One region of the Paenibacillus sp. P36 genome, then DNA from elsewhere that is predicted to be linked to it. Evidence: riboswitches for the same ligand, from Rfam matches in the RefSeq annotation. Region 1 holds a riboswitch; each other region holds the start of a gene.
The links. Region 1 has a riboswitch for cyclic di-AMP ahead of ACKTT9_RS35565 (APC family permease). Riboswitches for the same ligand answer to the same signal wherever they lie in the genome.
Positions count from the first base shown of each region.

Region 2: it holds a riboswitch for cyclic di-AMP, as region 1 does, so the genes downstream of both, ACKTT9_RS04675 (KamA family radical SAM protein) here and ACKTT9_RS35565 (APC family permease) in region 1, are expected to answer to the same signal.
Region 3: it holds a riboswitch for cyclic di-AMP, as region 1 does, so the genes downstream of both, ACKTT9_RS36950 (C40 family peptidase) here and ACKTT9_RS35565 (APC family permease) in region 1, are expected to answer to the same signal.

Region 1 is NZ_AP038372.1:8,124,029-8,131,454, forward strand. It holds gene ACKTT9_RS35545 (hypothetical protein) at 1-964, opposite strand, end outside; gene ACKTT9_RS35550 (hypothetical protein) at 1,151-1,366, shown strand; gene ACKTT9_RS35555 (polysaccharide deacetylase family protein) at 1,375-2,325, opposite strand; gene ACKTT9_RS35560 (YqkE family protein) at 2,322-2,582, opposite strand; gene ACKTT9_RS35565 (APC family permease) at 2,639-4,474, opposite strand; cyclic di-AMP (ydaO/yuaA leader) riboswitch at 4,572-4,732, opposite strand; gene ACKTT9_RS35570 (NAD(P)/FAD-dependent oxidoreductase) at 4,918-6,147, opposite strand; gene ACKTT9_RS35575 (EcsC family protein) at 6,978-7,426, opposite strand, start outside.
Region 2 is NZ_AP038372.1:1,004,981-1,012,406, reverse strand. It holds gene ACKTT9_RS04685 (cation:proton antiporter) at 1-782, opposite strand, end outside; gene ACKTT9_RS04680 (hypothetical protein) at 1,010-1,213, opposite strand; gene ACKTT9_RS04675 (KamA family radical SAM protein) at 1,319-2,476, opposite strand; cyclic di-AMP (ydaO/yuaA leader) riboswitch at 2,709-2,844, opposite strand; gene ACKTT9_RS04670 (hypothetical protein) at 2,998-3,285, shown strand; gene ACKTT9_RS04665 (DUF3231 family protein) at 3,456-3,995, shown strand; gene ACKTT9_RS04660 (hypothetical protein) at 4,092-4,382, shown strand; gene ACKTT9_RS04655 (hypothetical protein) at 5,759-6,760, opposite strand; gene ACKTT9_RS04650 (hypothetical protein) at 7,039-7,380, opposite strand.
Region 3 is NZ_AP038372.1:8,408,501-8,415,926, forward strand. It holds gene ACKTT9_RS36940 (M1 family metallopeptidase) at 1-1,895, shown strand, start outside; gene ACKTT9_RS36945 (hypothetical protein) at 1,953-2,771, shown strand; cyclic di-AMP (ydaO/yuaA leader) riboswitch at 2,940-3,078, shown strand; gene ACKTT9_RS36950 (C40 family peptidase) at 3,082-3,555, shown strand; guanidine-I (ykkC/yxkD leader) riboswitch at 3,686-3,788, shown strand; gene ACKTT9_RS36955 (multidrug efflux SMR transporter) at 3,883-4,203, shown strand; gene ACKTT9_RS36960 (methyltransferase domain-containing protein) at 4,241-5,134, opposite strand; gene ACKTT9_RS36965 (hypothetical protein) at 5,313-5,909, shown strand; gene ACKTT9_RS36970 (hypothetical protein) at 5,970-6,926, opposite strand; gene ACKTT9_RS36975 (ABC transporter permease subunit) at 6,923-7,426, opposite strand, start outside.

The sequences.
Region 1 (7,426 bases):
CGGGACCGAAGACTTTGAACCCGAAGACGAAACCTTCGATGAGGTAGGAAGTCGTTTGCTCCAGCCCTTTGCTGCGATGAGCCAGCAGCGTAACGCCGATGAGAATGAACACGGCGGTACCACCGACAAGCGCGGTGGCATCCCCACCTTGTAGATTAAGGACGAACATCGCAACTACATCTAATGCGAACAGGATCGGAATGATCACCGCGAGTGTTTTTCTCATTTTTGAAGACATACTGGACTTGGCATCTTGCTCGGAGGAGAGCAACGAATCCTTGTCCCCGTTACCGCTCGTCACAAGACCGTCGCGCCATGTCCCGTTTTTGATATCCCGCCGCATCATCCAAAAAGCAGTTACCGTTGTCACAAGCCCCATGACAATAACAAGCGGCACGCTGGCCTCCATCACCGCGGTTACCGGCAATCCGGCGGCATCGGCAGTTAATTTAGGCGCCCCTTGAATAATGTAATCCCCTGATAACGCAATCCCGTGTCCGAACAAGTTCATCGCCATGGCTGCGCCTAATGCTGGTAAACCCACACGTACCGCCACAGGCAGCAGTACCGCTCCTATGAGCGCAACACCGGGAGACGGCCAGAAGAACCAGGAAGTTACCATCATGATAATCCCGATACCCCAGAAAGCAAGCGCCGGCGTCCTTAGAAAATGAGTCAATGGAGCAACCATCGTTTCATTGATGCCCGTGCGAATAAGCACACGGCTCATCGCTACGATGATCGAAATAATCATAATCGTTCCCATCAACTCTTTGGTTGCATAAATAAAGCTGTTGAACACCCCGGATACGGAACCGCTTAAGGTTTCCGTTGCTAGTAAACCCAACGCAAAAATCCCAACCACACAAATCATCGTGGTGTCTCTGCGTTTAATTAAAAAGGTAAGAATAAAACCAATAAATACTAGATATACCCAATGAATCGGCAGTAATTGAATGTCCATCGGGATCACGCATCCTCTCTGCCTATGCAGCATTTGGGAGTCCATTTCGTCAATTGCAAGAAATAGACTCTTTGGTGCTACATTCTATGCTGGGCGAAGAGTAGGCGTTCGTGGAGAACGGGAGTTTGTTGGCTCGTTGTGGTACAATTGAAGAACTATTTTACACATGCAAGGAGAATGCTGAGTATGGCCGGTAACCAACGATTAGTGACGGATTCCGATTTTCAGGAGGCTGTGGAAAAAGGTGTTTTTGTCCGAGTTTTCAAAGACGATCATATTGTCGACTCGAATGCGATCGTCCTTCGTTTCAGCGAAACGACCGTGGTTTTGCAATCTCGTGTTGCTGATTTAGCTTACTATGATCGGGATGAGTGCGAGTTTTTTGAGATGAAAAAAAGGTAACGTTTATTTCACTCTACGGGATAAGCTGAAAGTAAAACAAATCGAAAGCCCGCCTTCTGCATAACAGGTATGGCCTTCATGACGCCTTCAGCCGTGTCTTTCTCAGGGTGGTTCATATGCGCCAAAACGATGGAGCCACTTCGAGCCTTAATAAGCGCATGGTAGACCTGCTCCGTGTTAAATGTAGCTCCAGCGTCGCCAAGTACGTTATAGCCCGCCAACTGGAAGCCCAGGTCGTGGGCAATGTCGACGGCGATATCGTCGTAGAAGGCCGTGCCTGAGCGGAAAAATAGCGGCCGCCTCCCCGTCCGTTTCTCGATCTCATCGGCGTTCTCCGTTACTTCCCGAATCACATTGCTCACATCTTTGGTTCCTGCGATGCCATATGCGGCTCGGCCATTCACAGAGAGCGGCCGATGCTCGGTCCCGTGGTTTTCGATTTCAAACAGCGGATTCGCCGCCAGCTTGGCAAAAATGTCCGGATTGGCAGCAAGCCATCTCGCATTAACAAACAAGGTCGCCGGAATTTGCTCCTTGATTAAATAATCGACCAACTTCTCATCGTAACCGCTGCCTTCTTTGCCGCCGCAAGCATCAAAGGTTAGGGCAATCACCTTATCCTGCGTCACAAGATGTGTCCGTACACCGGGGATGTTCTCGCCCCATTTGGTCGGAACTGCCTTTTGGTACCGTTCCACTAAGGTCTGGGCAAGCGAAGGCGACTTGGCAGGTAAGCGTGGTGCGTCTGTTGGTGCTGATATGTCTGTCGACATCACTTTCGAAGAGGGAACTGGAGTGACGGTGCTTTGCACAACCGGCGTTGCAGATACAACAGAATCCGGCTTTTCCGACACTGCCGCTTCGTCCGCAAGCTTCATCGGCCCTCTTTCCACTCCACAACCTGTAAGCGCTATCAACGCACTCGAAAGAAAAAGGAAGCACACCATGCGCTTCCTCATTTGTGTTTTCTCCAATCCAGCTTGCTCTTCTCGAGCAGGTGGCCGAAATCATTCTCCAGCCGCTTCTCTTCCGCCTTGCGCGCAGCCTCTGCTTCTGCTCTGGCAGCCTCTTTGCGAGCCTGCTCCTCAGCTTTCATCGCATCAGCCTGAGCCTTCAGCCCCGCTAAGATATCAGGGCGCAGCAAATCTTTGAGTGTCGCAGGTTTATCTTGCGCGCTAGGTTCAGCGGTTGTGTTAGACCATTTCTTTTTTGCCATAAAGGGTTCACCTCTGTTCCATTTCTACATCCGTTATACCCCTTTATTGTACACTTCTACTCATGCAAATGATAGGGCACCGTCGCAACGACGATATCTTTATCGGCTTGCAGCTTCGAGCGAATACGTGCGGCAGACTGATTGTGGAGCAAGCGGTGCCACCATTTTTTCGGCATGAACTGGGGCAGGATCACCATGATCGATTGCTTTTCCGAAACATGGGTATCGACTCTTTCAATAAACTCAGCCAGCGGCTTCAAAATGGTCCGATAACGGGATTTGAACACGACAAGCCGAACACCCGGATCCCACTTATCCCATTTCTCCTGCATCGCTTCTTCATCCTCATCCGAAAACGAGACGTAGAAGGCAATGACATTGGGAGATAAAGATTTGGCATAGTTCAAAGATTGCGCCACTACGCGGTGAATACCCGCAACAGGTACAATGATCACAGGTTCCTTCACGCATACCCGTTCTTGTGTGATATCAATACGAAGCTGTTTGGCTACATCATCATAGTGATTGCTAATTTTGGTTATTCCCCAAAGCAATAGCGGCGTCACAATAATAACAATCCAAGCGCCTTCACTAAATTTGGTGATACAGAAAATAATAAGAACGGCAAGGGAAACAATTCCCCCTAACCCATTAATAACGAACTTGCCGATCCAGCCGGCCGGACGTTCTCTGAACCATTTGCGGACCAAACCGCTTTGGGCCAGGGTAAAAGATAAAAAGACGCCAATCGCATAAAGTGGAATAAGTGCATCGGTTTTTCCTTTGAAAATGACGAGCAAAATACTTGCCAAAACACCTAACGTTACGATCCCGTAGTGAAACGACAACCGATCTCCCCGGTACGAGAACATGCGCGGAAAGTTTTTATCCTGAGCCATAATGGACGCCAAGATCGGAAATCCGTTGAAGCTAGTATTCGCAGCCAATACCAGAATCAGCATGGTGCCAATCTGTGTGGCATAATACATGACGCCACGGCCAAACGCTTGCTCCGTAACCATCGACAAGACCGAAGTATGTCCATGCGGGTCAGGTGCAATTCCATAACCCAAGCTCAGCAAGGTGACGCCCCCGAAGACAATCGCCAACAGTGTACCAAGCGAAGCCAAGGTTTTCTTGGCATTCTTGACAGAGGGCGTACGGAAATGCGGCACCGCATCAGAAATCGCCTCGATCCCTGTCACGGCCGAGCAGCCTGATGAAAAAGCTTTTAGAATTACAAACAAAGTCAATGAGCTCGTCATCGAGCTGGGAACAACTTGGAATTCATGCATATTCATGGATCCTGTCAGCATATCGAAGATCCCTTTGCCGATCAGCAGTAAGATACACAGGATAAAAAAGTACGTTGGAATCGCGAACACCGTTCCGGATTCAGAAGTGCCCCGCAAATTCAGCCAAACCATCACCCAGACCAGCACTAAGGCTATGGGGACAATGTAAGGCACCGTAACTGGGAAAGCCGACGTTATCGCCTGCACACCTGCTGAAATCGAAACCGCAACGGTTAACGTGTAATCAATCAACAGTGAAACCCCAGTGAGCCTTCCCGACATCATGCCCAAATTTTCCTTGGCCACCATGTAAGCTCCGCCGCCCATCGGATAGGCCTCAATCACTTGGCGATAACTTAATACAAGAAGCATGATTAAAGCAATAATCGAGATTGCAATCGGCAATGAGAACGCAAAAGCAGCAACCCCAACAGTTGCAAGCTCTAGCAAAATTTGCTCCGTGCCATAGGCTACCGAAGACAGGGCATCTGATGACAGGATGGGCAGAGCCTTCCATACCTGCATTTTCTCAGATTCCAGCTCCGCTGATTTCAGCGGTTTGCCGAATACAATCTTTTTCAATGAGTCACTTGTCATGCTGTGAAATTCCTCCAAATAACCTAGTTTTCAGCTTGATTTCCCTTTTTTGGGCGCAAAAAAACACAAGGATAGACCTTGTGCTTAGCCACATGTTCTCCTTTCTCACGACCGCTTACGAGGTTAGCTGACGGGTTCGGGCTGCGAGAAATCTGCCCTAAAGGTAGCTGCCGCATGCGACAAAACACACCTTACTCACCCCGTTGAAACCTATGGTTCCCCCGCTTTTCTGATAAGAAAATTAAGCGAAATATTCAACTGTTAACGTACGAGTTGATACTACTCTCTTATTGGCTCATAGTAAAGGAGAGAATAATCTTAAAAAAGATTATTCCCTCCCCACATTCATTTGATAATCCGCTTACAATGGTATAATCCTTTCAGTATCTCTGTTTTACTAGCTTATTGTCTGATTCATTGGATTTTAGGGTGTTTTAGCAAAATTAATTTCTCACATGGCGCTTTCTAGTGGCTTGTTTTTGCTTGAAAATCATCTTTTTGAAGATGAGTGGGATACCGCCAATGAGAAATAAATAGCGGGCATCGATTATTTTTTTGAGGAATGCGGCCAGCCTGCCTTTCACTTTTTTGACTTTCAGGATGCCAATCGCTTCTCCGCGACCCAGCGAGGCGACCGTGCCTTTGTAATCGTAGGCGAAAGGTCGTAATGGTTTTCCACTCAGTGAATAGAGCAAATTTTTTGCTGTATTATAACCTTGTTGGACTGCGATTTGGGCATTGGCGGGGTATGGCGTGCCTTCCGGGCTCATGACAATCGAACAATCTCCCGTAATAAAAACATCGGGAAACTGCAACGAACGCAAGTAGTCATCCACTTTGACTCTGCCGCGTTGGACGTGGAAGCCCGCATCTTGCAGCAAGGAATTCCGACGGACACCTCCCGACCAAATAACCGTGCCCGCAGGAATGAATTGACCGTCTCCCAGCAGCACGCCGCCGGGCTCGCATGCCTTGATGGCGGTAGATAGTTTATATTGAACCCCTTTGCGGCGCATCACGTCCATGCCGTATTCCACGAGATCATTCGGCAGTCCGGGCGGCAAAGCAGTAGGCGATGCTTCGATATTGATGATCTGAACCAGGGAAGGATCGACGTCAAACATTTGGCAAAGATCAGGAATCCGGTCGGCCAACTCTCCAACAAACTCCGTGCCTGTGAAACCGGCGCCGCCAACGACGATCGTCAAATATTCCTTATGCTTGGAATCCAATTTATATTTTGCGAACATATACTGCGTATGCTGACGAATGAAGCGAACACTATTAATGCTGTTAATTGTCATCGCATACTCGCGCAATCCCGGAATACCAAAGGTTTCCGTCTCACTCCCAAGCCCCACGACCAAATAGTCGTAGGTGAGGACTTCGTCCACCAGGACCACCTTTTTTTCCTCAGGTACAATCTGTTGAACCGTCGCTTTGATGAAATGAATTTTCCGCTCATCGATCAGATCCTTAATGTCTACACGCGCATTCTCATGATGATCCGTGCCGGCTGCCGGCATATGCAGATGTGTCGTCATATAGTGATAGTCGTGTTTGTTCACCAGCGTGACCGCCACTTCATCTGCTTTGATCAGCTTCTGCAGCCTTATTGCCGTTACAAGCCCACCGTACCCCGCTCCCAGAATAACCACCTTCGGTTTACTCATCCGAATCCTCTCCTCCGATTACATCAGCTTTTTTCTCTACCATCATTGGTGAAAAAGATCAACCAAACCATTCATAGGTTGTCATGTGAAAAAAATCACATAGTTATTCAGGACGTACACATGGTTTGGCTCATCATTAGTATATGTGCCTCTTTCTTAAAAATCACTGGAACATTGCCCAGCTTGGTCAAAAAGGGCTGCGTGACGCGGGGTGGCGGGCGCGTGGGGGCATACATGTGCGGGGGAGATGTGGGACCGGGGCGTGGGGCCGCGGGCGTGGGGGCGAGATGCGGGATTAAGGGAGCTGGATCACGCGGCGGGTGCACGCTATGCGGAACCAGAGCGTTGGATCGCGGGCGTGGGAGCGAGATACGGGATTAAGGAGGGAGCTGGATCGCGCGGCGGGTAGGCGCTATGCGGAACCAGAGCGTTGGATCGCGGGCGCGGGGGCGAGATGCGGGACTAAGGGAGCTCGATCACGCGGCGGGTGCACGCTATGCGGAACCAGAGCGTTGGATCGCGGGCGTGGGAGCGAGATGCGGGATTAAGGAGGGAGCTGGATCGCGCGGCGGGTAGGCGCTATGCGGAACCAGAGCGTTGGATCGCGGGCGCGCGAAGCCTTGCCCCTTCTCATTGGATGAATTCCAATGGGAACGCCTTTATGAGGCCGGATTTCCGCGTTCCGTTGGACGAAATCCAACGAGGCAAGCCAAAATCAGCCCACAAGAAGCCAATTTCCCCCTATGCATTGGATTTCGCCCAACCAAATCAGCATTTTAACGTGGAAATTGGCACTTTCATTGGATTTTCTCCAACGGGAATCCACCCGTTCACTGCTCGCCCTTCCCCTCAGCCTCCAACCTGGCTTTATCCTCTAAACGACGCAAGCGAAAGCTGTTCATGCCCGCCACGCCCAACTCCTCCAGCAGGCCAAAATTCGCCCATGCACCTACGACAGCTCCAATGCCGGGGACAAGCTGAAGCATTTTACGGAAATCAATGGTGTCCCGATATTCCTGCTGCAGCTGCTGCCAATCCACTTGATTCATATAGGCATCAGAGGGCGGAAAACCGCTTGCGATCTCATGCCAATTCTTGATCGTGTCTAGTAGAGCAGGCTTTTTCGCTGGGCTGGAGAACGCAATTTGAAACACATACAAGATAAACAAGCGCTCTCTATAGTCCTTAGTAGAGTAGCCATAGGCGTGCGCAAGCTCGAACAGAAATTTCAGCTTGATCCCGATGAGAATCGGGAAGTCCGCCAAGCCGAGCAGAATCC
Region 2 (7,426 bases), 1.6 Mb from region 1:
ATGCCGATATTTTTACCGTAAGTTCCTAACAAGAGTCCTGCAAATACAACGGAAATGACACCGGAGAAATGGAACATTTCCGCTAATTCGAATGCTCCATAAAAGAGGACAATTGAAAGCCCAATCTCCACTAAATAATTATCGATGCTTGAGGTTATTTTTGAGGCTATGTAGCCAGTTACAACACCAATAACGATGCCTCCTAGAACTACTTTGACAAACTCCAATGATCCATGTAGTACGCCAGACATGCTTAGTACCGTCGTTACTAGGGCTATTTTAAAAAGAACAACAGCTACTCCGTCATTCGCCAAACTCTCTCCCTCAACGATAATGGACAACTTCTTGTTCAAACCCATTGACTTAAAGATCGTTAATACGGAGACCGGGTCTGTGGCTGCCATCAATGCGCCAAAGACAAGCGACTTTTGTAAGTCCAGGCCCAATAAGAAATATGAAAGCCCGGCTACCAGAATAAATGTCATAAACGTTCCTAATAACGCCAGTAATAATATCGGACGTTTGTTTTCCTTAATCTCTCCAAAAGGAAGCTTAAGTGCAGCATCTCCGATTAGCGCCGATAAGAAAATTAAAATCACGGCCGTTTGAAAGACATGATCCGAAGACACATAGGTTTTAAATTCATTAAGAGCATTAATGGGAAAAATACCAAGCAAAAGCCCTGCAACAACAAGTAATGTTGGATACGGTTGTTTTATTTTATCTGCTACATAAGCGATCGCAACTGCGATTCCGAGCAGTACAAGCCAGTAGTGGATCATTGAAACCTCCTATGATGAGCCTTGTTGCTATTATGTGTATATTCGTGGTTCATTATCTCCACTTCAATTTATCAGTTGGATTTTCAAGCTTACGTTTTGTTTGTACATCTCTCATGGTCGGTTCTTTCAACTCATTCATAGGCCGCTTCCACCCATCATCACATATACTAAAATATGTTCATCTTTGAACAGAATTTCGATGATCTTACCTTCTTTTGTTTTCATAATCATAATGATTCAATCCCATCTGTCTTTTTTTCAACAGCATGTTCTCCACAAATAGTACCCACTAGCCACTGTAATTCTTGCCGTCTTGTTTTGGTATTTAGCCGACCGCTTACATTATTTACCTTCTTATATTCAATTTCCTTAGATTTTAAGTAATCGATTCTTTTTTGAATTTCTTCTAACATCGCGTATATGGTTAGCATGACTTACCTCCAAAAGTTCTTGAACACTTTTTGTACGCCTAAAAAAACAAGAGGAGCCCCTTAATTGACAGACTCCTCCAAGTTTAACCTCATCATTCTTTTGTGTTAATGCAGAGGCAAGTCCGGAAGATCATTCGCAGAGATAACATCGGCTGCTATTTTCTTTGGCCTATTCCATAGATACTCACTTCCGGGCAGATCATCGAACCATGCTGCGTCAGCAGGGCAATCCAGCACCATAAATTTCCCATATTCGTTATCTCGAGACTGATGATATTTTAAGTATGCCTTGCCACCCTCAATCGCTAGTATTTCAATTTTACCTGACGTATGACTCATGGATAATCGCACTCTTTTTCCAAGACCAGATGTTAAGGACTTCGCACTTTCAACTAACCGGTATACTCTTTCTAGTGGTAATACAAATTCTCGATTACCGGCAACAGGACGGTTAATAAAAAAGTAATACGGTGTTACTCCTGCCCAAGATAACTTATCAAGCAACTCAGCCAAAACGAAGGGATCATCGTTAATTCCTTTAAGTACAGGGGTCTGATTGACAACGATTGCTCCTGCGTTATGTAAAGCTTCGAAAGCCCTTTTTGCTTCTTTTGTAATTTCTCTTGGATGATTAATATGTGCCATCACATAAATACGCTTATCGACTGTAGAATATGTTCTTATAAGTTCAAGTAAAGCTTCGTCTTCATAAATCCTCATGGGGTTAAAAACAGGAATTTTAGAGCCCAATCGAATAATTTTCACATGATCAATTTCACGTAATCGCTCAATTATTTTTCTGAGTTTCGATGTTGCTAGGATTAAACTATCTCCGCCCGTCAGCAATACATTATTAATTTCAGGGTGGTTTTCAATATATGCCAATCCGGGATCAACGTTTGCAACTGCTTCATTCACGTCATTTCGAAACAGCCTTTTGCGGAAGCAATATCGGCAATAGGCTCCGCAAACTTCAGAAACTAGTAATAATGCCGTTGTTTTATATTTATGTTGGCAACCAGGGACAACATAGTTTGTGTCTTCATCAGAAGCATCCCAACGTCCATACTCCGATAGTTCCCCTTCATTAGGGATGATTAGCTTTTTTATCGGATCGCTCGGGTCAGACCAATCAATCAAATTCAAGTAATAATCATTCACACGAAATACGAACTTTTCCGTAATTGCTTTCAGTTTACTTCGTTCCTGCTCTGGAATCTCCGTGATTTTATCAATATCGGTAATGTATTTCGGCTGTGCCATCGATGATCCTCCTTGAAAAGCTGCTATTAGATGTTTAAGGGTGGTTAATGATTCTAAAACGATAACCTCCTTTGCTATATATGGTCATGGATGGGTGTAATAAGACAAATAAAATAGACCCGTATGAGGGTGTAAATCGTAAAATAAATACGATTCAATCCTTCAAAACAGGCCTAATTAAACAAGAAGACCCGTTCTACGGGTCAAAAATGCAATTATTTGCATAATAAAAAGCTGACCCATCCACTGCTGACGAGGTTAGCTGCCGGGCTCGGGAAAGATGGTTCCCTACTTAAAGATTCGCCCCAGAAAATTGGTTCCCCCGCTTTCCAGAATTTATCAATCCGGAAATTAAGCGTAGTTTTATATTACACAACAATGTTGTATTCGTCAAACATCAAACGAAGATTTTCATTACTATAAAAATCCAAAATAATTTTTAGCCACAAACTATCATTATTGATTTTCCTTCCTCCCACGTTTGGAATCATTCTGCCCTAACCGCTGTTGCAAAAACTGTTATGACGTATCAGCAAAATAATAAAAAAGTAGCGATTATTGGTTTGAACGAAGAAATTGGACTTGGCACTATTTCTCGATCCATAGCCATTTTGGACGTTGAGGATAACCCTTTCTTGCCACAGTTTCAGCATCCTTGTTCATTGATAATTTACTGTGCAATGATATCGTTTGGTTTTCCCATCGGTAAAGTGGGAGCCATCGCTTTTGGCGGAAGTCTTGGAAATAAAGTCCAAGAACTTGTTGCTGTTTTAGTTCATCTTAAACTGCCTACATATCAACGTATTTAATTCTCATCGAAATACTAAGTGGTGTGAATGACTTCATTTCCCAATATAATTTCTTAATACTTTGATGACTCAAAGGAAACTTATATAAATCCAAAATATACTTCAAATGTATAGGCGCGTATAATCTTCACTATTCTAGGGGATAGTTGTTATTGGAGGTGTTTCCAAATATGACAACATTCTGGGACGCGATTAAGAGTGTCTTGGGCTCGTTATTGGATGAAGAGCCAGTACCACCGTTGCATGTAGGTGAAGTAATGACATTATGGACACTTCTTACCATCTATGAAGAGGGACAGGTTATCTATAAAATCGCATTAAATACGACTACCGATGCTGAATTAAGGCATGCTGTCGAGAACGCGGTTCATGAATCACTACAAGATATTGAAATGGTCAGGGATTTTTTGATCAAGGAAGGCGTTCCATTGCCCTCTGTGTCAGCGGAAAAACCGGATTCCGAATCTAACCAAATTCCTCTTGGCGTAAAATTTACAGACGATGAAATAGCCAATCTCATCATTGGCAAAATAACAGCTTGTATCGCCTTGTGTGGGCAAGGGGTTTCACAGGGTTTAAGAACCGATGTCACCATTATTTTGCTCAGGTCAATGAGCAGGCTCTTGCAATTCAGTGCTCCTTACCGATCATTAATGAGAAAGCGTGGCTGGATTAAACCGCCGCCTTATTACTATCCCCCTGGAGTGTAAAAAACGTCACATGGAATTTCACTATACGGATGAAAAAGTGACGGAAAAGAAGCACATATACCGATTGTTCGTTACAGGCCAGTTGAAGTCAGGTGTGTGAAAATATGGTTCGGCAATTCTCTTGGTTCGAAAACGCCAACAATCAGCTTGTTATTCGGTGCAGACGTTGACTACGACCAGGACGGTTCGATGAACGAGAGCATCTCTTGCGAAGAAACTCCCGACAATAAACTTACTCTCATGTTGATGTTCAATATGTTTGGCGACAAGGGACCGCACGATCCTAAGAGCATTGTCAATGAAATATGGAAAAGCCATCTGCTCATCACTTCCGTTAGAAATCAACTCGAATTATATAACTTTAGAAAAAAGAATAGCCGCGTTTAATACGCGGCAACTCACTTTAATTCAATCTGATTCCAAGTACTCCGTTCCACCTCTTTAGCCAACGCTTCACGATACTTTTCCGCTCACCTGAGGGTGTGAGGCCACCGAATCATACTGGCAGCCTAATCTACAACTTCCCCTTTTGTATCCAAGACCAAATTCGGTATGACCCGAAAAGTGCAATTAACAATAATAAAATAAGGATAACAAGCCATATCCCAAGTCGATTGATATCGTTTAGCCCTTCTGAATTCGCAAATACAAACACAGAGAGAACCAGGAAAAAAATGTACATTAATACATTTGGAATAATCCAAGCCATTCTTAGTCCCATATTCGGTTTAGTCATGCCCCACCTCCACCGTTGGTCTTTCATTAATTATACGCTTCCAGGTATTGTAAGTTCCGTTAATCTGCCCGTTCGTATTATGAGGTTAACCAGTTTTTACTGGTTGACCTCTTTTGTATTTTAGAGGTTTAGTAACGGTAGCCGGGGGCGAACGTCTCTGCCCGTGGGACCGCGATCCCGTCCGCTAAACTGTTCACCCCCTACTTGTAGAAACATGTTTGAGGCTGGTTGAGACAACGATCTCGAATAACAAGCGAAGCTATGACACTGCAAGAAGCCTCTTTTAAGTTTAAACTCAACAATAATCGTCTTATATGATAGTAGTAGCATATCAATTCTTATATGACAGCATTATGTCAACGTTTCAATATAAGTGAATACATGTAATTTTGTTTCAAAAGTGCTGCAACCGTAGTCCACATAACCGGCATATAACTAATCGCGCATTTTTTTGATTATCAGTTTAAACGAACCTTTGACATGACCTTGATCTATAAGGGATTCGGCTGCATCTAGCAAAGAGTTTTATCTATTTTCAATTTAAAATTTGGTCTATCTGAAATATCGATAATTCCTTCCTCAATGTCTATTAGCAATTTTCGGAGGGATCAATATTTAAATCGTTTAATACTGTTAGAGTAAGTGCACATAATCGACTAGGTTCTTCTTTAGTATCGCTGCATAAAGAACGAATTTTGTCTGTAACTTCTAGTATTAGTATTACATTAACACTGTTGCATATTAGTACTTCTTCAATCATCATCAATGTACATAATAGAAAGATCAACTTATTCAGTAGGAGGTTTTATCACTGACATAATAGGTTTCTAAAAAACGTTTTAATACAATTCTCATACCCAAATGGTGTAATGCTGCTGAGACGCTGTCAGAGCCAGCAGCCAGGCAGTATTAAGTAAAACAGAAAAACAGCCCCGTGTTGAGCTGTCTTCTTTGTTTTCTCCCAGTTCTCCTAGAAGCGGTCCTTGTTATTAAACCCATTTAATTTGTCCCGGCGACTAATTTTCTCTTATTCGATGCCATCAATTTGCCCAACAAGAACTGCATAAACCAGTTTTCTATTTGTATCACTCCTTGCATCTTTATCTCTCGTTCGTGGTTGAAATCCTATATTTGTTGCTCTCCCACCCTTAAGTGGTTCTGACTTCACGATTGCTACCCCGTGTTCATCCTTTCCTTGAGGTCTAACATTAGGATATAATTCCTGTGATTTGTTGTCGCCGCTACCAACACGCGCATTATCGGAACCGATCAGATCTGCCATTGTTCCCCGAACATAATGTAGCTCTACCATATACTTATAACTATCCATCAATTGAACGTCCTTCTTAGCGAAGCCCTCTTTCCAGTCAGCGAACGCTAATTTCTTGGAATACTCTAAATTATCTGAAACGAATTGCTGCCCGGTTTCATGCCCCTTATTGTTCACTCTTGAAGTAAGTCCAGAATTTTCTGCGAATTGATCAAGCTCGGCCTTGCACATGGCTCTGTACATGGTTTCGGTATTCTCAAGGTTTTCGGCATGTGTACTAGCATTAATGAAAAGCACCTTTTTCATCTCTGTAAATTTAGGATCTGGCAACGTCTTGGGATCTATTTGAGCTTCTTTCACTTTAATTGCCGCTTCTAACTCCCCCCAAGTAGCATATTTCCCCTTGTCCGCCGCGTCTTTTACCCATAAGGCCAGTTTCGACTTTTCCTTCCCATTCAGATTGGTAACATTCCTCATGGCATCCTGCATACTAACGGGTTCTGCTCCAGCTTCATCGACAGTGACATACCGCTGAATAGTTGTTTCTGACCGGGATGGCTTAAGTTTACCAGACTTCATTAGCTGGGCGACTGCGCGATTGCCGATTGTTCTTTGGAGTTGTAGTATATGAGACTGTGATAAGGGCGATATAGGATTACCTGAACCTAAATCAGTCTTGCTAGCCTCCTTCGCCTGAAGTACAGGACCTTGCGTTGTTTGTAGACGCTTATCAGTATGACTTGTCGGCTGCGATTGCAAAAACAACACCTCTCGATTTTTCTTAATAATTTAAATTAAATTTCAATAAGAGAGTTAAAAATACCTTCTTTTGGAAGAAAAATATGGATGTCTCGTTTTCATACTCCTGTTTATATTCAATATCATGTAATTATCTGCGCTCTGTAAACGTCCAAAACGACTTGAAAATACGGATATTGTTCCACAATTTGTTTTAATCTCACCAAGCTTGATTCGATACTAGGAGCACAAGAAAAAAAACCACAGCGGTTTTTCACCCAAAGTGGTCTGATTGCACCTTATTTGAAATCCCAGAATAGTTTTGTTGCTTTGTATGGCAGCAATTTTACCTTATTGTACATGTCTAGAACTTCAGCAATCTTTTCTTGATCTACTCCAGCTTTCTTCATAGCCGATATAAAGTAGCCCATTTCAACTTCCCAACTCATAACATCGTCAACCAAAGGCTCAAACTCGTCGCGCGCTGGAAGCAGAGGAGTTACTTCTTGCTTCTGTGACCGGTCCCTCTTCTTAGTAAGCAGCTGCTCTCCAAATTCTTTAACTTTATGAAGATTTTCATATTGGCGTACAATGAGGTAGCAATCACCGAAATTTGTTATGACTTTATTAGCTATTATCAACCTATTTTCAATGATTTTTTTTTATTCATTAAATAGTATATGAATT
Region 3 (7,426 bases), 280 kb from region 1:
TGACGGTGCCCGTCGTCTCTAAGGAGGAACCGTCAGCTCCGGCGCCGGACATGCAGCCTGCTGATCGCGGCAAATCTTCGGACAAACAAACACAGGAACCGCTGAGCTACCGCATTGCGGAGTATCACATGAATGTTGCCTACACACCCGAAACGAGGCAGCTCAAAGGGCAGCAAGCGTTATCGTGGGAAAATCCGGGAACGGTTCCTGTGCAAGAGATTTATCTGCATTTATATCCGAATGCATTCGCATCTAAGAAAACCACGTTTATGCGGGAGTCCGGCGGCAAGCTAAGGCAGGATGAAGCTACGGCGGATAGTACCGGTTGGATGGACTTGCTTTCCGTAAAAACGGAAGATGGCGAGGACCTTACGCCACGCATGTCGTTTGTACAACCTGATGACGGCAATAAAGACGACCACACGCTGATCAAAATACCGCTGTCAAAGCCGGTGGGAGCCGGCGAACGAGTCACACTCAAGACGGAATTCCTCGTCAAACTGCCCCAGGCCTTCGCCAGAATGGGCTATGTGGACGACTTCGTGATGGCTGGCCAATGGTTCCCTAAGGTCGCTGCTTATGAACGAGCCGGCACAAGGGGACGCACCGAGCCAGGCTGGAATCTCCACCAATACCATGGGAATTCGGAGTTTTATGCGGATTTCGGCTTGTATGACGTGAAAATTCAAGTGCCGGCGAATTACACGGTTGCCGCGACAGGCTTCCCTGTGAAACCGGCGGTGACGGAGAACGGGACGAAGACGTACCAATTTTATGCCGATGATGTGCATGATTTCGCTTGGTCAGCTTCGCCTCACTTCGTGTATGTGGAAGAACCTTTCTCTACGCCGCAAATACCCGGTGTGAAGATCAAGCTTTATCTGGATCCCAATCATCAGGATTTGAAAGACCGTTATATGTACGCTGCCAAAAAAGCGCTATCCCGCTATAGCCAGTGGTACGGATCGTATCCTTACTCGACCTTGTCTATCGTTGTACCTCCTCCGGGGGGCAGCGGTGCAGGCGGGATGGAGTATCCTACGCTCATCACCGCTTGGGGCGCGGACGACAAAACGCCGGATCAGGAATTGGAACGCGTTGTTGTGCACGAGATCGGACACCAATATTTCTATGGCCTCGTGGCAAGCAATGAGTTTGAAGAGGCTTGGCTGGATGAGGGCTTTACCTCCTACGCCGAGGATAAAGTGATGGAGGCCGACTTCGGGGCAACCGCTAATTTGCCTGTGGAGTCCAGCTACATTACTTCTCCGAATGCCCTGCGGCAAAACGCATGGGCCTATACCGGACATGATCAATACGCAGAAAATGTGTATACCAGAGGCAAACTCGTGCTGAAAGCCATCGAGAAACAGGTCGGCACCAAAAACATGGATCGTATCATGCGGACTTATTTTCAAAAATGGCAGTTCAAGCATCCCTCCACCAAAGACTTTCAAAATGTGGTCGAGGATGTAACCAAAACAAAGTGGGACGACTTCTTCAATGAATATGTCTACGGCTCGATGATGGTTGATTATTCGGTTGAAAGCATCCATGTGAAAGCCACTGGCAGCAAAGGATCCGGCCCTTACGAGAGCACGGTCCTCATCTCCAAGCGCGGCGGAAATTCACCTGAAGTGCCGATTCAGTTCCATTTCGCCGACGGTACGGTGCTCGACAAAACATGGGACGGCAAAGAGAGCAGCATTGAGTACAAACTAACCCACGCGACGCCTATAGACTGGGTTCGTATCGATCCGAACTACTCGCTCATTCTGGAGAACAAGCATATTAATAACTTTATGCAAGCAGAAGTGAACACCAAGTGGAAACTCCGCCTGAATCTCGGCATTATTCAATTCCTGCAAGCTATTTTCGGGTGGGTAGCCTGGTAGGCGCCCACTCTACAAGGCAAGTTTGCCTTCAGAAAACAACGCTTAGGAGGGACACCGGTGACAACCTATCTCAAATCCGGCTTCAGGGCGGCGCTACGGCAACCCTTCGCTACGATTGTCTTGTTCATCTACCAAATGTGCTGGGGGATGCTTCTATATAAGCTTGTACAAGGGGTATTAGTGCCCCTCATGCACCGGTTTCCCGGCGGCGACCAGCCGAAGCAAGCACTCCAGCTTTTTCTGGCCGAAAGTCAGTTTCAGTTATTCAAAACGGATCTTAGCCATTCTTACTTGTGGTGGCTGGCCGGCCTGCTCCTGGCGCGCATGTTCCTTACCCCGATGCTGAACGGCGGTGTCTATTATTCGCTCACCCATTCCGATCAAAATGCCGGCTATCGCTTCGTCCGCGGCATCAAGGAACTCACGCTCCCCTTCTTCGCCGTGTATTTGATTCGAATCGCTTTGTCTCTGCTCCCGCTCATCTGGGTGCTGCCCAAAGCGCAGAAGGTGTTCGCTCACAGCACGTCTTATGAGCAGGCTTCCCTCGATTTACTGCCTTGGCTGCTGGGCATGCTGGTGTACGGGTTTCTGCTGCATCTACTCTTTATGTATGTGCAGTTCGCCATTGCCGCACGTCTCGGTATAGTATCCACGGTCCTAACGTTCATGCGGTACTCGCTTCCCATTATCGGCCTTTCTCTGATACTTTTGCTGAGCTCGGGACTTTTGGCAGGGATCACGGTCACAACGACCTATATCTGGGCAGGTCTGGTAGCGCTAATCATTTATCAACTTTTCCCGCTCTTCCATATTTTCATGCAAATGTGGTCCATTACGTCGCAATTCCAGCTTCTTTCCGCCAAATTAAGCCGTTAAAAAGCAATAAATAAAACCATAAATGGTTTAGATTTGTTCAATCCCCTTGCAAAAGGGGATTTTTTTGTCTGTAAAGCGAACCTTTACACATTTTTTCAGACCCAATTGCACGAAAAAGGAGGAATTTCGATGTTTATGACGAAATTAAGAGACTAGCATTAAAAAACCAAATATTTCATGCCGAATTCCTCATTTCTTGGGGAAACGGGGGAACCATACCGGGTGAATTGATCTTGCAAGACAGGGATCATAGGGAACCTTCAACCGAACCCTCCAGCTAACCTCGTAGGCACCGGAAGGAGACAAGCAGTTGAAAAAGGTTGTTGCTCTTCTTTTTAGTCTTGTTTTGTTTTTGAGTGTAGCTTTAGGGAGTGTGTCTGCGTCAGAATCCACATTGGACTCAACGGTTGACGAATTGATGGGAGTACCGTACCGCGATGCGGGAACGACAACAAGAGGCTTTGATTGCTCTGGTTTCACCGCGTACGTATTCAACAAATTCGGCATTGACCTTCCTCATAGTTCAGCAGCTCAAAATAAAGAGGGCTACTGGATCGACAAAAGTGATCTTCGCAAAGGTGATCTTGTGTTCTTCGACACAGGGGGCAAAGGCATTTCTCACGTTGGTATCTACTTGGGTAACGGTGAATTTATTCATTCCGCATCCAATGAAGGTATCGTGAAAAACAAGCTAAGCGAATCTTATTATGCGAAAAGATACGTATCCGCTAGACGTGTTCTGTGGGATGATATCTACAATCAACTAACTGCTGAATCCAAGTAATTTTCTTGTTTCATCATGAATAAAGCCCAGACAAGCGTTAGCTCGAATGAGCCGCTTCTCAGGGCTTTTATTCATTTCTTGTGGCTATTTTGTAACTTGACATAGCGTGTAAGCCGTCCTATAATTACGGCATCATGTTTCTAGGGTTCCGTGGCGCTGCAGCGCCAGTCTGGTCCGAGAGAAAACACACAGCGAATACGCTGTGATCACGGAGGGGAAAAAGCCCGGGAGTCTTATCGCACCAGCGATATTGCTTCCAGGCTTTTTTCTTTTTGCCGCGGTCAGATAGGCATCTTCGCATATTCTTTCTTAAGGAGTGATTCACAGATGGCATGGCTTTATTTGGTCATTGCAGGTGTTTTTGAAGTAGTTTGGGCGATCTCATTGAAGTTCTCCAACGGTTTTACACGGCTGGTTCCGTCCAGCATCACCATTGTCGGCATGATTATCAGTTTTTATTTTCTGGCGGTAGCTACAAAAACCCTTCCCATCGGCACAGCCTACGCGGCTTGGACGGGAATTGGCGCTGTAGGCGCAATTATTATCGGCACCCTATTTCTGAATGAGCCCGTTAGTTTACTGCGTATCCTATTCATGATCCTCATTCTGGTCGGTGTTCTCGGCCTTAAATTCACATCCGGTCATTAAGACGGGCGTTTAGATCTTTTTCTTGGGCCGATGATTCCTAAGCCACGATGTAGCTAACATACCAGAAGGAGCTGCCGACAAATATGCGCAAATGCTCCGACAGCGGTTTAAAGATTTCATTCAACTCTTCGTACGAATAGTAGTTTTTAATAATTTCATGCTTGGAGCCATCGGCCAGCTCCCTTCTTTTGTACGTATCTTCGCTATGTTCACTCGTAATCAGCTCGCCGCCTCTTCCCGGGACATACACATTATCCGCAATGAACACGCGGGCTCCCCGACCAAGCCGCTCGTGAAAACCTTGCAGGAACGAATCCAGTCGATTTTTCGGGATATGCGAAAACCAGAAGTTGGCGAGTCCATAGTCAAAATCCCCTTGTACTTCCGAAAGCCGGTAAGCGTCTCCCTCGACGAAAGAGGTATTATGCAGCGGCCAAGATTTGGCTGCAGCAATTTGCAGCACCTCCGGTCGAACGTCCACCCCAACGATGTGCTTGGCTGTCTCCGCCATGAACTGCGTCCAATATCCGGTACCGCAAGCCACCTCCAGGACACGGCTCCCAGCGACCTGCTTCTTCACGATATCCGCCAGCATCGCAAGCTCTTGCTGATAGTCCGCATCCTCGCGGGCATAAATCCGTTCATATTCCGCTGCTCGCGCGCCGTAGTAATCCTGCATGCCTTCTTTCTCTTCATTTAAAAGCCGCTGCCTATCCTTCACCTCGTGTACGATCCGCTGCTTAGCTGCCAATAAGTCGGCAAAAATTGCTCCGCCCTGCGAAGCATAATTCGCGAGTAGACCATGCGTCGCCATCACAATCAGCTGTGTCATCGATAAGCCGGTTTCCTCAGCCATGCGCTCCAGATCGGTCTTCACCTTTTCAGGCAGGTAGACGGAAAGTCTTTTGGTCTTATCATTCTTATCATCCATTGGGAGATTCCTCCTTTTCATTTTTATTATATTAACACATATTATGTGTCATTAAAACATATTAATTGTACTTTTACATACTACTAAGGGAATTTAGGCTGCATGAAAAAGCCGACACCGGCCACTCACCCTCGCATATCGCTCTAGTAAACATAGAATACAAAGCAAGTATATTCATATGTTGATAGGAGATGGAGAAATGATTCCAAAACAACGAATGGCTGGAAAACCGAGCAAAATTATTCGGCTCCCCAAGAGCGCAGGCCTGCCAAGAAGCAAAGCCATGCTGATGTACCGTACGCAGCTTAGAAAATACCATAAGCCCGGTTCGGGTCGCTTTCTAAGCCAACGCACGGTTTCGATCGGTACCGACAACTCGTGGTTCAATGCGCAAATCATTCCCCGCGATCCTGCGTGGGTGCCTGTTACTAATGCCAACTACGTTTGGTATTCCGGCAACTTGAACAGTGAGAATGCGATTATATCGACACGTTTCACGCTTTCTGAACGTAGAGCCATTCTCGGCGCTTCTCTCTTCCTATCTGTCGACAATTATGCCGTTGTCATCATCAACGGCGTGCCGCTCCTCTTTGACGGACCGCAGAATACTCCTTCGTTCTACAACCCGGGACGTACTTTCGACATTCGCCGATTTGTACGGCGCGGGCGCAACGATGTCGTCATCATCGCCTTTAACCTTGGCGGGCAGCGCACCGCGGAAAACCCTGCCGGCGTTGCCGCCAGGCTTGATTTTCGACTCAGCAACTTGCAGTAATAGATCATCTCCATAGGAAAAGGCCGGGCCTCCATCCTTAGATGGAACCCGACCTTTTTTTTACATGAACTGTCGTTCGTTCCCGTAGCGGCGCTTCAATTGACTCAAGAAGAACTGCAACGATAGGAATAACAAGGCGAAGCTGGTCCCTACACTCAAAATAATCCAAGGATGCAGCCTAATATATCTGGAGCCGTACGCGATAAGGGACAACCATTCCCCCGATGTCGTAATGGTAATGGAGAAGCCAGCGTCGCTGTCGCCAATTGTTTCCGTCCCGCCAAGTACGATGTTAAAGACGGCCAATTGCCCCAGCAGGAAGAGCACTTGCATGAATTCACTAAGGAACATGAACGTCATTTCATTCCTCATGCAGGGGATTAAATGCCGGACTGTACGATGAAAAACAGAACCGCCCATTAAACGCGATGCTTCAATAAATAATTTATCATTATAATAACGCGTTCGTTCAGCAATCTGATGAGCTAGCGGAAATACGCCGATGAACGTGACGAGAATGATAAAGGTGGCGGAGAACAACATCTTGTAGTGCGCGTCCGCTTTCATCCACTGATCGAGCCTCAGCCCGAAATACATCCCGGCCAATGGCGGAAATAGAAATACAAACGCAGGCACGGAAGCCACTACCCACTGCATGGCTTTTAGAACACCCCACCTTCGGCCGGTGGTCCCGCTCCACAATCCCCAAGGGAGCGCGATAACAAAACGGAGCAGTGTTAGAACTAAAGTCGTCCCCAGCGTATATTTCAAACCGTTAAGCAGCAGGCTTAACACGTCAAAGCCCCGGTGATCCGTCCCCAACAGGAACGTGCTGTTCGGTGAAAACGGCGGAATGTTGTAGCGGGTTTTCCCATCTTGCTGATACTGAATCATGTTGATTTTGTCCTCCGGCGCGATGCCGTGCGGTTTCAGCCATGTACCAAATATCGCAACAAGAAGGATAAGCACGATAAGAGCAATAGAGAGATAAAATGCGCTAGATGAACGTTTGATCATTGTGAGGCGACCTCCCCTGTGCGAACGACAAACTTTTTACGCAGCAAGGCATACAGCACGTGAAAAGCCATCGCGAGCAGCACGAGCGACATACAAATGACGGACATCGATGTGACGCTTTGCATAGCAGGCGAAGTAATGAAGCCGCCCAGGCCGAATATGCCGCAGATTGCTTCCGCAACAGCCATACTTGCCAGTGCCAGCGTCGTCGCCTTCGGCAGAATCGAGAGCAAATCGAGCATGACGTTGCGCAGTACGTGAGAGATCAGCACCTCACCGCGGGTCAATCCTTTGGCTTGTGCGGTAACGACATAATCCTGCCCCAACTCCCTTGCAATCGCGACCCGCATTGTACCGTAAATCGTAACTGACGGGATTAGCGAAATGGTAAGAAATGGGATGAGAAACGGCGTTCTATCACCGACTTGTACAATCAGCAGCACGTAATGACCTAGAAACTTCGTCGCATAGATTGCGCCTAATTGAATAAGAACAATTAA